3 regions of the Pectobacterium sp. 1950-15 genome follow, and region 3 is predicted to be linked to each of the others. Evidence: predicted binding sites of a transcription regulator. Region 3 holds the regulator's gene; each other region holds the start of a gene.

Region 1 (4,263 bases), on a different contig from region 3:
CGCCAGACGTTCAATGACAGCGTCATCATCCAGTGCGTTGGTCAGGCTGGTGATGACCTGAATGTGTTCGTTGTTACGGGCAGCGATACCGATAACCAGACGTGCAACTTCATCTTCTTCATCGCCAAAGCGCACCCCTTCAGGGTATTGGCAGAAAACCACGCCCGTTTTCAGCACGCGATCTTTCGCTTCAATTGTACCGTGCGGCACGGCGATCGACTCACCCAGATAGGTAGAGGTCAGCTTTTCGCGTTCCAGCATCGCTTCAACATACTCAGGCTCGACGTAGCCACCTTTCACCAGTTGCTCACCGGCGAAACGGATTGCCTGCTCTTTGTGTGTCGCATGCTGATTCAGGAACACATTGCCTGCGCCCAGTTGGAACAGGTTTGTCTGCGTATCGGCTACAGCGGGTGCAGCCGTTGCGACGGTTTCAGGCTTCGCGGCACCCTGTGCAGCGACCAGACGCGCCGCCAGATCGCTATACAGACCGCTATCAAGGAAGTTGGTCAGCGAAATGTGCTGTGCCTGCGGCGCATGACGCATCGCGCGCTCGGTCAGGTCACGGTGCGTAATCACCAGATCGACATCGTCCGGCAGACTATTGATCGCGCTGTTAGTCACCGAAATGTTGGTCAGCCCGGCATCCTGCACTTTCTTGCGCAGCACGCCAGCACCCATCGCGCTCGAGCCCATACCGGCGTCACAGGCTACGATGATTTTACGCACGGTGCTCATATCGCCGCTGACGCCAGCGCTCGTCGCCGTACCTTTCGCGGACGCTTTCATTTCCTGTACGCGGCGCGTCGCGTCACCCAGGTCTTCTTCTTTTTGCTTGGTGCTTTTCAGCAGAATCGCCGACACGATGAAGGACACCGCGAAGGCTGCCGCAATGGCCGCAAGGTTAGCGAAGTAAGCACCTTTTGGCGTCATCGCCAGCACTGCCAGAATAGAGCCCGGAGACGCAGGAGAAACCAAACCGCCGCCCAGTACGCTCAGCGTAAACACGCCGGTCATCCCGCCCAGAATCACCGCGATAATCAGACGCGGATTCATCAGGACATAAGGGAAGTAGATTTCGTGAATCCCGCCCAGGAAGTGGATAATCGCCGCGCCCGGCGCTGACTCTTTCGCGTTACCACGACCGAAGAACATATACGCCATCAGCACGCCCATACCTGGGCCTGGGTTCGCTTCGATCAGGAAGAAAATAGACTTGCCAGTTTCCGTTGCCTGCTGAATGCCCAGCGGTGAGAAGATACCGTGGTTAATCGCGTTGTTCAGGAACAGAATTTTCGCGGGTTCAACGAAGATGGACGTAAACGGCAGCAGGTTGTTCTGTACCATCAGGTTAACGCCGGAAGCCAGCACCTGAGAGAAGACTTCAACCAGCGGACCAATTGCCAAAAATGACAGAATTGCCAACAACATACCGATAATACCGGCAGAGAAGTTGTTGACCAGCATTTCAAAGCCGCTCTTGATTTTACCGTCGACCATACGGTCAAAACGTTTGATCGCCCAGCCACCCAACGGGCCGACGATCATCGCGCCGAGGAACATCGGGATATCGGTCCCGACGATCACACCCATCGTCGTAATCGCACCCACCACGCCGCCACGTTCACCGAATACCAGACGTCCGCCGGTATAACCAATCAGCAATGGCAGCAAATAGGTAATCATCGGACCGACGAGCTTCGCCAATGTTGCATTGGGGAACCAGCCAGTAGGGATAAACAGCGCGGTAATAATACCCCAGGCGATAAAAGCGCCAATATTGGGCATGACCATATTACTGAGGAAGCGACCAAAGTTTTGCACTTTGATCTTAATATCTGGTGAAAGCATAAAAACACACCCCTATTGAAACGCGCTGACAATAAGAGCGCGTGGTAATTATCGTGAGACGGCGTGGCAATATGTGTTAGTTGCAGCGATGGTTAGCAACAACGACCGACAGCCTTATTTTTACCGAGATATCAGCAGTGACCAAAACCTCGGCTGTTATAGGCATATCGGTAATCAAAACACCGATTGCTTCCGTCAGTATTACTGTATGCAGCGCGGACTCTAACACGCTGTTTTCATACCGCAACTCCATGGCAGGAACGTGACAAAAATCACACAACCACCCTACATCAACGATACAAATAGGTGATTTACTTCACAAAAAACCGTTAAAAATGAAAAACTAAACCGATTCCCAGACAAATACAGCCCTTTATATGTGATTCACATCACATTTTAATGACCCGTATTTGTTTTATTTATGTGACGACAATCACAATTTATTTTTACTCTCTCGCCTGCTCTCGCCCTCTTATCCAGAATACCTATCCGTAATAGCGCATCGCTAGAGCATGAGAAAACGACGCGATTAGGGATAATTCACGCCACTTACCCCTCTGAGCGCATTCATTAAATTCTGCTGTTGCATGGGTAACGTCGCCACCATGCCGTTATATTGCGCCACCTGCTGCGGCGTACGGAATTGTACAGACGCACCATTGAACACGGCCTGATCGCCCTGAGCCTGAAGGAAATCGCCGATCTGAGTCAGGCTCTGTGCGAAAGCAATCGCATTCGGAATGGCGGGCAACAGCGCGTTAGTTGGCTGTATTACCGTGCGTGCATACAGCCGCTCATAGGGTATCTGCACTTCTTCAGGCTGTTTTAACGTCCGGTGAGCATTGTCCGCCTGCACTTTCGCCGCCTGCACATGCTGGCTCAGCAGGTTCATTGCCCCGATAGATTGCCGCAGGCCATCACGCTGTGTCAGATAGTCTTTAGGGACGCGAATGCGGGAAATTTGCCCCAGCATCGGCGTAAGACTGCCGGATACGGCTTGATTAAACTGCTGAGAAAAGGTGGTTAAAATCGCGTAATCGTTGGCAAAATTGCCAAAACTCTTCTTTTGCTCTTCCGTCAATGTCGGCAGCGTTCCATCCTGCTGCGACTGCGCGCTTTGCAGGAACGCAATGAATGCCTTCCGCTGCTCCGCCTCACTGTCACCACAGGCAGCCAACTGCAATGCCGCCAGAATAACCAGAACTGGCAGCAGCCAGCGTGAACGGTACATCATCAGCCTTCTCATGCCCTACTCCTGTTATGCTCACTGCCCCGCCAGTCGCGTCCTCTTCAAACAGAAACGCGCTGACGTTGGATTTTCCATGACAAGATTTTCTACGACATAAGCATAGTCGAATCAGGCTGGCTGTGCAGAAAAAGGCCAGGTCTGACAACGAATAGCCATTGTTTAAGTATCGAAATACACGGAGGCGATCACAGGGGTGAGGCGGGACGTTTTACAGCGCGGAAAAAATAACCCCCGAACAGGAGAACCTACTCGGGGGTTGAGACGACGGTAACGCTATCGCCGTTATTGCAGGACGGAAATATCCGCTACCTGCAAGAACAGCTCGCGCAGTTGGCTCAGCAGCGTCAGGCGGTTCACACGCACCTGCTCATCTTCCGCCATGACCATCACCTGATCGAAGAATGCATCGACAGGTTCACGCAGTGAGGCCAGCTCAACCAGCGCTTCCTGATAGCGGCCTTCAGCGAACAGTGGCGTCAGCTTGTCGCGCAGCACGACAAGGTGCGTTGCCAGCGTAATTTCCGCGGCGTCTTTCAATACGGCTGCATTAACGCTTTCGTTCAGCGTATCGGTAGATTTCGCCAGAATGTTGGAAACACGCTTGTTAGCCGCGGCCAGCGCTGCTGCAGCATCCAGCGAACGGAAGTGGCTGACGGCTTTCACGCGGGCATCGAAATCCGCCGGACGAGTTGGACGACGCGCCAATACCGCTTGAATGGTATCCACGCTGTGACCTTCTTCCTGATACCAGGCGCGGAAACGGCCGAGCATAAACTCAATCACGTCATCCACAACGTTGGTGTTAGTCAGCTTGGCGCCATACAAACGCACCGCTTCTTCGGCCAGCGTCTGCAAATCCAGCGGCAGGCGTTTTTCGACAATGATGCGCAGCACACCGAGGGCGGCACGACGCAGCGCAAACGGATCTTTGTCGCCTTTCGGATGTTGGCCAATGCCAAAAATCCCTGCCAGCGTATCCATCTTGTCGGCAATCGCCAGCGCACAGGCCACCGCAGAAGAAGGCAGTTCATCACCTGCAAAGCGCGGCTGATACTGCTCATTCAGCGCAACGGCAACATCTTCCGCTTCGCCATCATGACGCGCATAGTGCATCCCCATCACGCCCTGCGTGTCGGTGAATTCAAACACCATGTTGGTCATCA
Region 2 (4,263 bases), 110 kb from region 3:
GATTCTGGTTATGCTGTCAACGCAGATGTTCCTCGACGGCGTGCGTGCCTACATGAAGTTATAGCAACTCCGTTTCCCCCTGTGTCTTATGCATAAATGTGCAAATTATTATGGGGGTGACGTTATCTGGCGTAAAAATTATGCAGCGATGGGCATGACCACCGAGTGAGCGGCAAGGACGCCGCGAAAGGCTGTGCCACGCCGGACAAAAACGTCAGAGACGTTTTTGAACAGCACTTGTGCTGGCCCGAAGGGCGAGCCCCGTTTATGGGGCAAGTAAGCGCGTCACAGTCGGCTCGAAAAGTGGTCATGAACACCGATGGCACCGCGTAGCGGCATAATTTAGCCAGAAGCCAGGGGGTCATGGGGCGAGCGGCGTTTGAGCCGCCCCATGTCGGGCGCGTGCTATGAAGTAGCATGAAAATAACGACATTATCGCGCACGAAACCGTCTCTTAGTCGGCATAAAAATGTGACTAAAAGCCCCCCTCTGCAAGAAGGGAGCAAAACATATCAGAGGAAAATACTTCCCACTAACGCCAGCAGGAACGCAATGGTGCCGAGCAGCGTCTCCATTACCGTCCAGGTTTTCAGGGTCGTTTTCTCATCCATTTCGAGGAAACGGCTGACCAGCCAGAACCCGGAGTCGTTCACATGCGACAGCACCGTCGCCCCCCCCGCAATCGCCACTACGATAAAGCACAGGTCAAACTGGCTTAATCCCGTGGTCGCCGCCACTGTGGGTGCCATTAACGCCGCCGTGGTCGTCAGTGCCACCGTTGCAGAACCCTGCGCCACACGCAGTGCCATCGACACCACAAATGCAGCAACGATAACAGGCATGCCCGTATCTGCCAGCGCACCGGATAGCGCGTTGCCGATGCCGCTGGCACGCAGAACACCACCGAACATGCCACCTGCACCGGTTACCAAAATAATGGCGCAAATTGGCCCTAATGCCCCATCACAAACTTTTTCCAGATGCGCTCGGCTTTTGCTGCCGCTAAAGACCATCAGAGCAAAAAACACCGTGATCAGTAACGCAACAGGGGTTTTCCCTAGCATACGCAAGAACTGCACCACGCCGTTATCGCCACTCACCATCCCCATTACCGTCAACGTGTTTAGCCCGGTATCGAGGAAAATCAACACCAATGGCAGCAACAAAATACTCAGAACAACGGAAAAACGTGGTGGTTTAACGGTCGTATCCGTTTCAACAGCAGACAGGAAGCTCGAAGGCAGTTTGATATCAAATTTTTTCCCTGCATACAGGCCGTAGAGATACCCACCGAAGTACCAGGTTGGCAGCGCAATAAGCGTACCGATGATCACCAACAGCCCGATGTTAGCCCCTAACAATTCACTCGCAGCAACGGGGCCGGGATGTGGCGGTACCAAGGCGTGCATAGCAGCAAATGCGCCCGCAGCGGGAAAGGCATATTTTAATGTAGAACCGCCAAAACGCTTCGCTACGCTGAAAATAATCGGCAGCATAACAACCAGACCTGCATCAAAAAAGATCGGGAAGCCGAACAGCAGAGAAGCAACCCCTAACGCAAAAGGTGCACGATGTTCGCCAAATTTATTGATTAGCGTATCCGCCAGCACATTCGCACCGCCAGTCACTTCTAACAGGCGGCCAATCATTGCCCCTAGTCCAACCAGCAGGGCAACGGATGCCAGCGTACTACCGAAGCCACTCAGCAGCGTCGGCACAATCTTTTCGTAAGGTGTTTTTGTTACCAATGCTGTTACCAGACTGACGAGTGTCAGCGCCAGGAACGCATGGATTTTAAAGCGCATAATCAGCACCAGTAACAGTGCGACTGCGCCAGCGGCAATGGTCAACAACACACTGGCGCTATAGGCGGAGGTGATTTCTGTCATCGTTAATACTCTCTTTAGGGCACTCGGTCTGGGTTGGCTAATTGTTTGTGAGATGCATCACATCATCATTTGATACCGGTAACATGATACGGGTAACATGTTAAAATCAGGAACCATTAAGTACCATTTAATTTACATTTTGAGATAGAGATCAAATTATGTCAGGTCGAAGCATTATTCTGATGGGCGTATCAGGCAGTGGAAAATCCTCAGTTGGCGCTGAACTTGGCCGCGCCATTCAGGCAAAATTTATTGACGGCGACGATCTGCATCCGCGCGCGAATATCCAGAAAATGGCCAGCGGCACGCCACTGAACGATGACGACCGCGCGCCGTGGCTGGAGCGTCTTAGCGATGTCGCCTATAGCCTGGCACACAAAAACGAGACTGGCATCATCGTCTGTTCCGCGCTGAAAAAGCGTTACCGCGACCGCCTGCGCGAAGGGAACGAAAAGATGGTGTTTATCTATTTGAAAGGCAGCTTTGAGCTGGTTCTGGAGCGCCACAAAGCCAGGGCAGGCCACTTCATGCCGACGGAGCTGCTGAAAAGCCAGTTCGATGCGCTGGAAGAACCGGGCAGCGATGAACCGGATGTCCTGAAGATCGATATTGACGGCACTCGGGAAGACGTCGTACAGCGCTGCGTTGACGCACTGCGTGCAGCAGGCTAACGCAGCGGCTTAAAGGCTTTCGCCGTCCAGCACGGTAAAACCGACATCGACCATGCACTGCGCAACTGGCTCGCCCCGTAGACGAGCCAGCAAATGCTCGGTGCCGACACGCCCCATGTGCTCACGCGGCGTCAGTACGCTAGCCAGCTTCGGCACCATCGCCTGACCAATGTCGTGTCCGTGGAAACCCGCTACGCCAATATCCTCCGGCACGCGCAATCCCTGGCGCTGGCATTCAAACATTGCGCCGACGGCTAAATCGTCATTGGTGCAAAATACGCTATCGACCTGCGGGTATTCCGCCTGCGTCTGCCGCAGCAGTTCGCCACCGAGTGAATAGGAAGATGCCCGTTCGCTCATCACGCAATAGCTTTTGAGCCCGCTTTCCCACATCGCTTGTTCATAGCCCCGGCAGCGCATAATCGTACGCTCATCCTGCCGCGCCCCGAGATAGACGATATGACGGTGCCCCAGCGCAACCATACGCAGCGTCATCTGACGCGCGGCTTCAACGTTATCAAATCCGACAGCCATATCCAGACAGGGCGAGACGGAATCCATCAGTTCCACCACCGGAATGCCGGCGACATCCAGCATCTGGCGCGTTCGCGGCGTGTGGGTGCGTTCGGCCAGAATAAGCCCATCGATGTGATACGACAGCAGTGACGTCAGGCGCTGTTCTTCTCTGTCAGGATGATAGCCATAGTGCGCCAGCATAGTCTGGTAGCCGTGCGCTTCCGCCGTGCGTTCAATACCGCGCAATACCTCAGCGAAAACCTGATTGGTTAATGACGGCAGCAGCACCCCAATCGCCCGACTGGTGGAGCTGGCAAGCATATTCGGCGCGAGATTGGGAATATAGCCCAGCTCATCCAATGCAATAGCGATCTTTTCCTGCAACGCGGCTGACACCTGCGCAGGGTTACGCAAATAGCGGCTTACCGTCATTTTGGTAATCCCAACGCGGTCAGCAACGTCCTGGAGAACGGGTCTTTTTTTCTTCATCGTCGACTAAAATGCCTGAAAAACAGTAATCTAAGTCTAACAAAAAAAGCGTCAGGAAAGTAAAGGCTGAGGGGCATAATCTGAAGGATGAAATCAGGTCGTGACAAATAAAAAGCCCGCGTCCTTCCCTACGCAGGCTTTTCCATTCTTGCTTAGCCATCCTTATACTGGCGGCAAATCAAACAGCAGGATTTCGCTGTCCTCGCTGGCATGAACAGAGATCGCCGTTTCGTCCCAGACTGCGAACGCATCGCTGGTTTCCGCTTTCTGACCATTAATCTCTACCGTACCACGCACCACCTGAATCCAGACGCGACGGTCAGCCTGAATCTGATACACCGATTGCTCCTGCGCTTTCAGCGCCCAACGCCACAGCGTCATGTCCTGAAAGACTTTCAGCGAACCTTCACGCGCATCCGGGGACAGCACCAACTGGCGCCCTTGCTGCACATCAAAGCGCTTCTGCTCGTAGCGCGGCGTCAGCCCAGTTTTTTCCGGGATAATCCAGATTTGGTACAGATGCAGCGGTTCGTCCTTGCTGGCATTGTATTCAGAGTGACGAATACCGGTGCCCGCACTCATAATCTGGAATTCACCTGCTGGCACCTGCTCTTTATTTCCCATGCTGTCCTGATGCTCAACGGCACCGGATAAAACATAGGTCAGAATTTCCATATCTTTGTGCGGATGTGTGCCAA
Region 3 (4,263 bases):
ATGCACCCGCGAAATTTGTACCAGTGAAAGGTAAAGGGAGTCGCGTCTGGGATCAGGACGGCCGTGAGTATATCGATTTCTCCGGTGGCATTGCGGTTACGGCACTGGGCCACTGCCATCCTGCACTGGTTAATGCATTGCAGCAGCAGGGTGAAAAACTGTGGCACACCAGCAATATTTTCACCAACGAACCTGCACTACGCCTCGCCAGCAAATTGATTGATGCCACTTTTGCCGATCGTGTGTTCTTTGTTAACTCCGGTGCTGAGGCTAACGAAGCCGCATTTAAACTGGCGCGTCACTATGCGGTTAAACGCCATAGCCCGTATAAAACCAAGATTATCGCCTTCTACAATGCGTTTCATGGTCGGACGCTGTTCACCGTCTCGGTTGGCGGACAGCCTAAATATGCCGATGGTTTCGGACCTAAGCCTGCGGATATTGTCCATGTTCCTTTCAACGATCTGGCTGCGGTCAAAGCAGTGATGGACGATCACACCTGCGCAGTCGTACTGGAGCCGATTCAGGGCGAGGGCGGTATTACGCCTGCTACGCCTGAGTTCTTGCAAGGCGTTCGCGATCTGTGCGATCAGCACAAGGCGCTGCTGGTATTTGATGAAGTGCAGAGTGGGATGGGGCGTACCGGTAAATTATTCAGCTACATGCACTACGGTATTACGCCGGATATTCTCACCACCGCTAAAGCGTTGGGCGGTGGATTCCCGATTAGCGCGATGCTGACGACGGAAGAAATCGCCTCTGTGATGACGGTTGGGGTACACGGCACCACTTATGGCGGCAACCCGCTGGCCTGTGCGGTGGCCGAAGCCGCGCTGGATATCATTAACACGCCGGAAGTGCTGTCAGGCGTGGCAGATCGGCACGATCGTTTTGTTAGTGAGCTTGAGAAAATTAACCAGCAGTACGCTGTATTCGAGCAGGTTCGCGGTATGGGGCTACTGCTGGGGGCAGAGCTGAAGCCGCAGTGGCATGGCCGCGCGGGCGAGTTTCTGGCTGCTGCAACAGCGCAGGGTCTGATGGTGCTGATGGCAGGGCCGAACGTCATCCGCTTTGTGCCGTCTTTGATCATTGATGAAGACGATATTGTGCAGGGGATGGCGAAGTTCGCCAAAGCCGTCGCACAGGTGGTTAACGCAGCGAACTGAGTTATTCTCTCAACGTTGCTGCGATGGCTGTAAGGTGGCGGGCAGGAAGCTCGCCATAAAAAAACGTAGGGAACGTTTTTCAACGTCGCTTGCGACGGCCCGTAGGGTGGCGAGCAGGACGCTCGCCATAAAAAAAAGCGTGAGGCCGAGGCTTCACGCTTTTTTATTGGTAGGGTACAGCGACAGGGATTTAGCGAGTGCCGTAAACGACAATCGTTTTACCGTGCGCAGAGATCAGGTTCTGGTCTTCTAACATTTTCAGAATGCGGCCCACGGTTTCACGCGAGCAGCCAACGATTTGCCCAATTTCCTGACGGGTAATTTTTATTTGCATGCCATCTGGATGCGTCATGGCATCAGGTTGTTTGGCCAGGTTGAGTAGGGTTTGGGCAATACGGCCGGTTACATCAAGGAAGGCGAGGTTGCCGACTTTCTCTGAGGTAACCTGGAGTCTGCTTGCCATTTGTGCAGACAGGCGCATGAGAATATCAGGGTTAACCTGGATGAGCTGGCGGAATTTTTTATAGGAGATTTCAGCCACTTCACAGGCGGTTTTTGCCCGCACCCAAGCGCTGCGTTCCTGACCTTCTTCAAACAGGCCGAGCTCGCCGATGAAATCGCCCTGATTGAGGTAGGAAAGAATCATTTCCTTGCCTTCTTCATCTTTGATTAGCACTGCGACAGAGCCTTTCACGATGTAGTAAAGCGTTTCTGCTTTTTCACCTTGGTGAATAAGCGTGCTCTTCGATGGATACTTGTGGATATGACAATGGGAAAGGAACCATTCGAGAGTTGGGTCTGTCTGCGGTTTGCCGAGAACCATTCGCTATCATCCTCTGTTGTAATTCACTGCGCAAATTACAGGGGTCAGAGTTCCCTGTACGGCGTGTTTAACTGCTAAAAAATAAAATTCAGTCTAGGCAGAATGACGTCAGGGAATATACTGGAACCACTGTACCCTTGATTTTCCGGTTGCTGCCTTGCTGCAACGTAAACGTGGCTGGGTATATCTGGCTACGTCATCATCTTCTTCGTTTCTGGCTTTGTCCAGAAAAGGTCTATTCTATTTTCGTTTTAACACAGCTTTAAGGACGTGTCTTGTGTTGTCTCGCTTCAGCATGACAAAGCTCTGATTAACGCTGGTTTTTGTACAGTAACGGTATAAATTTTCAAAAAATTTTTAGTGGAGAGGCACCATGCAGGCACGGGTAAAATGGGTTGAAGGCTTAACGTTTTTGGGCGAATCCGCATCAGGGCACCAGATCTTGATGGACGGCAATTCCGGCGATAAAGCGCCCAGTCCGATGGAAATGGTGTTGATGTCAGTGGGGGGATGCAGCGCGATTGATGTGGTGTCGATTCTGCAAAAAGGTCGTAACGATGTGGCGGATTGTGAAGTGAAATTGACGTCAGAGCGCCGGTCTGAAGCGCCGCGTTTATTTACCCATATTAATCTGCATTTTATCGTTACGGGGAAAGGGCTGACCGACAAAGCCGTCGAGCGCGCGGTCACTCTGTCTGCGGAAAAATACTGCTCTGTGGCACTGATGCTGGGCAAAGCCGTTGAGGTAACGCACAGCCACGAAATTAGAGTGTTGGAATAATCCCTCTCTCTGGGCACTAGTTCTGTTCACTTAAGCCTGTTATTAGGGGAAACACAGGGGGAGGTCCCCGTAGGGAGGCCTCATCCCTGTGGTCGCCCCGTGTCTCTCGATGCTTATTCGATGGTTTTCCCTTCCATTAACCGCTGCACCAGCGGTGCCATGATGAGCTCCATCGCCAGCCCCATTTTCCCGCCGGGAACGACCAACGTGTTGATGTGGGAGATAAATGAGCCCTGCAACATGGCGAGCAGATAGGGATAATCAATGTTATCCAACCCCTGAAAGTGAATCACGACGAAGCTTTCGTCCAGCGAGGGAATCGATTTAGCGGCGAACGGGTTGGAGGTGTCCACGGTAGGTACGCGCTGGAAGTTGATGTGCGTACGAGAGAACTGTGGGGTGATGTAGGTGATGTAGTCTTCCATTGAGCGGACGACGGAATCCATCACCGCTTCACGCGAGTGGCCGCGCTCATTAACGTCACGAATCAGCTTTTGAATCCATTCCAGGTTGACGATTGGCACCACGCCGACGAGCAGATCGACATGCTGTGCCACGTCGTTTTGCTCGGTGACTACGCCGCCGTGCAGCCCTTCATAAAACAGGATGTCGGTAGGTTCCGGCATCGGCTCCCACGGCGTGAATGTTCCGGGAACCTGATTATAGGGGATAGCTTCATCGTAAGTATGAAGGTATTTACGCGTCTGGCCGCGGCCGTGTAGGCCATATTCGATAAACGACTGTTCCAGCAGGCTGAAGTCATTCGCTTCCGGGCCGAAGTAGCTGATGTGGCGCCCTAAATCACGCGCTTTGCGAATCGCCATGTCCATTTCCGGGCGGGTATAGCGGTGAAAGCTATCGCCTTCCAACTGGGCGGCACGTAGGTCAAACTGCTGAAAAATCTTACGGAAGGCCAGACTGGTTGTCGTGGTTCCCGCCCCGCTGGAGCCGGTAACCGCAATGATCGGATGCTGATGTGACATAAGATGCGTAACTCCGTGATCGCGATGCCCGCATAGGCCGAGAGCCTGCGCGCATCCTCAAAAATGACGTAAGTTTTTATCATTGTTAGCATGTTTGGCGCATTCTTTCACGCCTTTCGGCATGCTCAATAGGGGGCATGCCCTCCGGCATTGAACTGGTCGCGCGGCATAATATTGAGGGTCTCATGTAACTCAGACCACACCAGCACCACCTCGCCCGACTTGAGCTGTCTGCGGATATCTTCCACTTTTTGCGCCAGCGACCGCTCCTGTTCGCCGTAATCGGTACCTTCCCGCAGGACGAAAGATTCGATGATGTTATCCAGCGTTTCTGGATCGAGCTGTTGCCAGGGAATAATCACGCTAGGGTTCCTGCGTCAAAGGGGAATCGGTGGCGTGGTCCAAAAATGGGCTAAGCCAGTTGGGAATGCGCTGTTCCAGCCACATTTCCGGTTTCATCAGCGTTCCACCGACGAAGCCGACATGCCCGCCGTGTTCTGTTAGCTGATA

Evidence for each region. Region 3 encodes CRP, which controls carbon source genes, mostly activating them, when cyclic AMP is high. Its sites were predicted from a motif close to ATGTGANNNNNNTCACAT; they were not measured.
Region 1: a site for CRP is predicted at 2,112-2,129, ahead of WCT94_RS12245 (PTS mannitol transporter subunit IICBA). Genes of this name have one in related genera too.
Region 2: a site for CRP is predicted at 1,935-1,952, ahead of WCT94_RS11110 (GntP family permease). Genes of this name have one in related genera too.

Annotation. Positions count from the first base shown of each region.
Region 1 covers NZ_JBBBQR010000009.1:135,552-139,814, forward strand. Annotated here, with positions in the region: gene WCT94_RS12245 (PTS mannitol transporter subunit IICBA) at 1-1,851, opposite strand, end outside; gene WCT94_RS12250 (DUF3053 domain-containing protein) at 2,381-3,097, opposite strand; gene glyS (glycine--tRNA ligase subunit beta) at 3,383-4,263, opposite strand, start outside.
Region 2 covers NZ_JBBBQR010000008.1:100,271-104,533, reverse strand. Annotated here, with positions in the region: gene WCT94_RS11115 (YhgN family NAAT transporter) at 1-64, shown strand, start outside; gene WCT94_RS11110 (GntP family permease) at 513-1,889, opposite strand; gene WCT94_RS11105 (gluconokinase) at 2,048-2,560, shown strand; gene gntR (gluconate operon transcriptional repressor GntR) at 2,570-3,565, opposite strand; gene WCT94_RS11095 (pirin family protein) at 3,728-4,263, opposite strand, start outside.
Region 3 covers NZ_JBBBQR010000008.1:215,099-219,361, forward strand. Annotated here, with positions in the region: gene argD (bifunctional acetylornithine/succinyldiaminopimelate transaminase) at 1-1,166, shown strand, start outside; gene crp (cAMP-activated global transcriptional regulator CRP) at 1,357-1,989, opposite strand; gene WCT94_RS11555 (OsmC family protein) at 2,363-2,770, shown strand; gene WCT94_RS11560 (phosphoribulokinase) at 2,884-3,753, opposite strand; gene WCT94_RS11565 (YheU family protein) at 3,879-4,115, opposite strand; gene WCT94_RS11570 (hydrolase) at 4,117-4,263, opposite strand, start outside.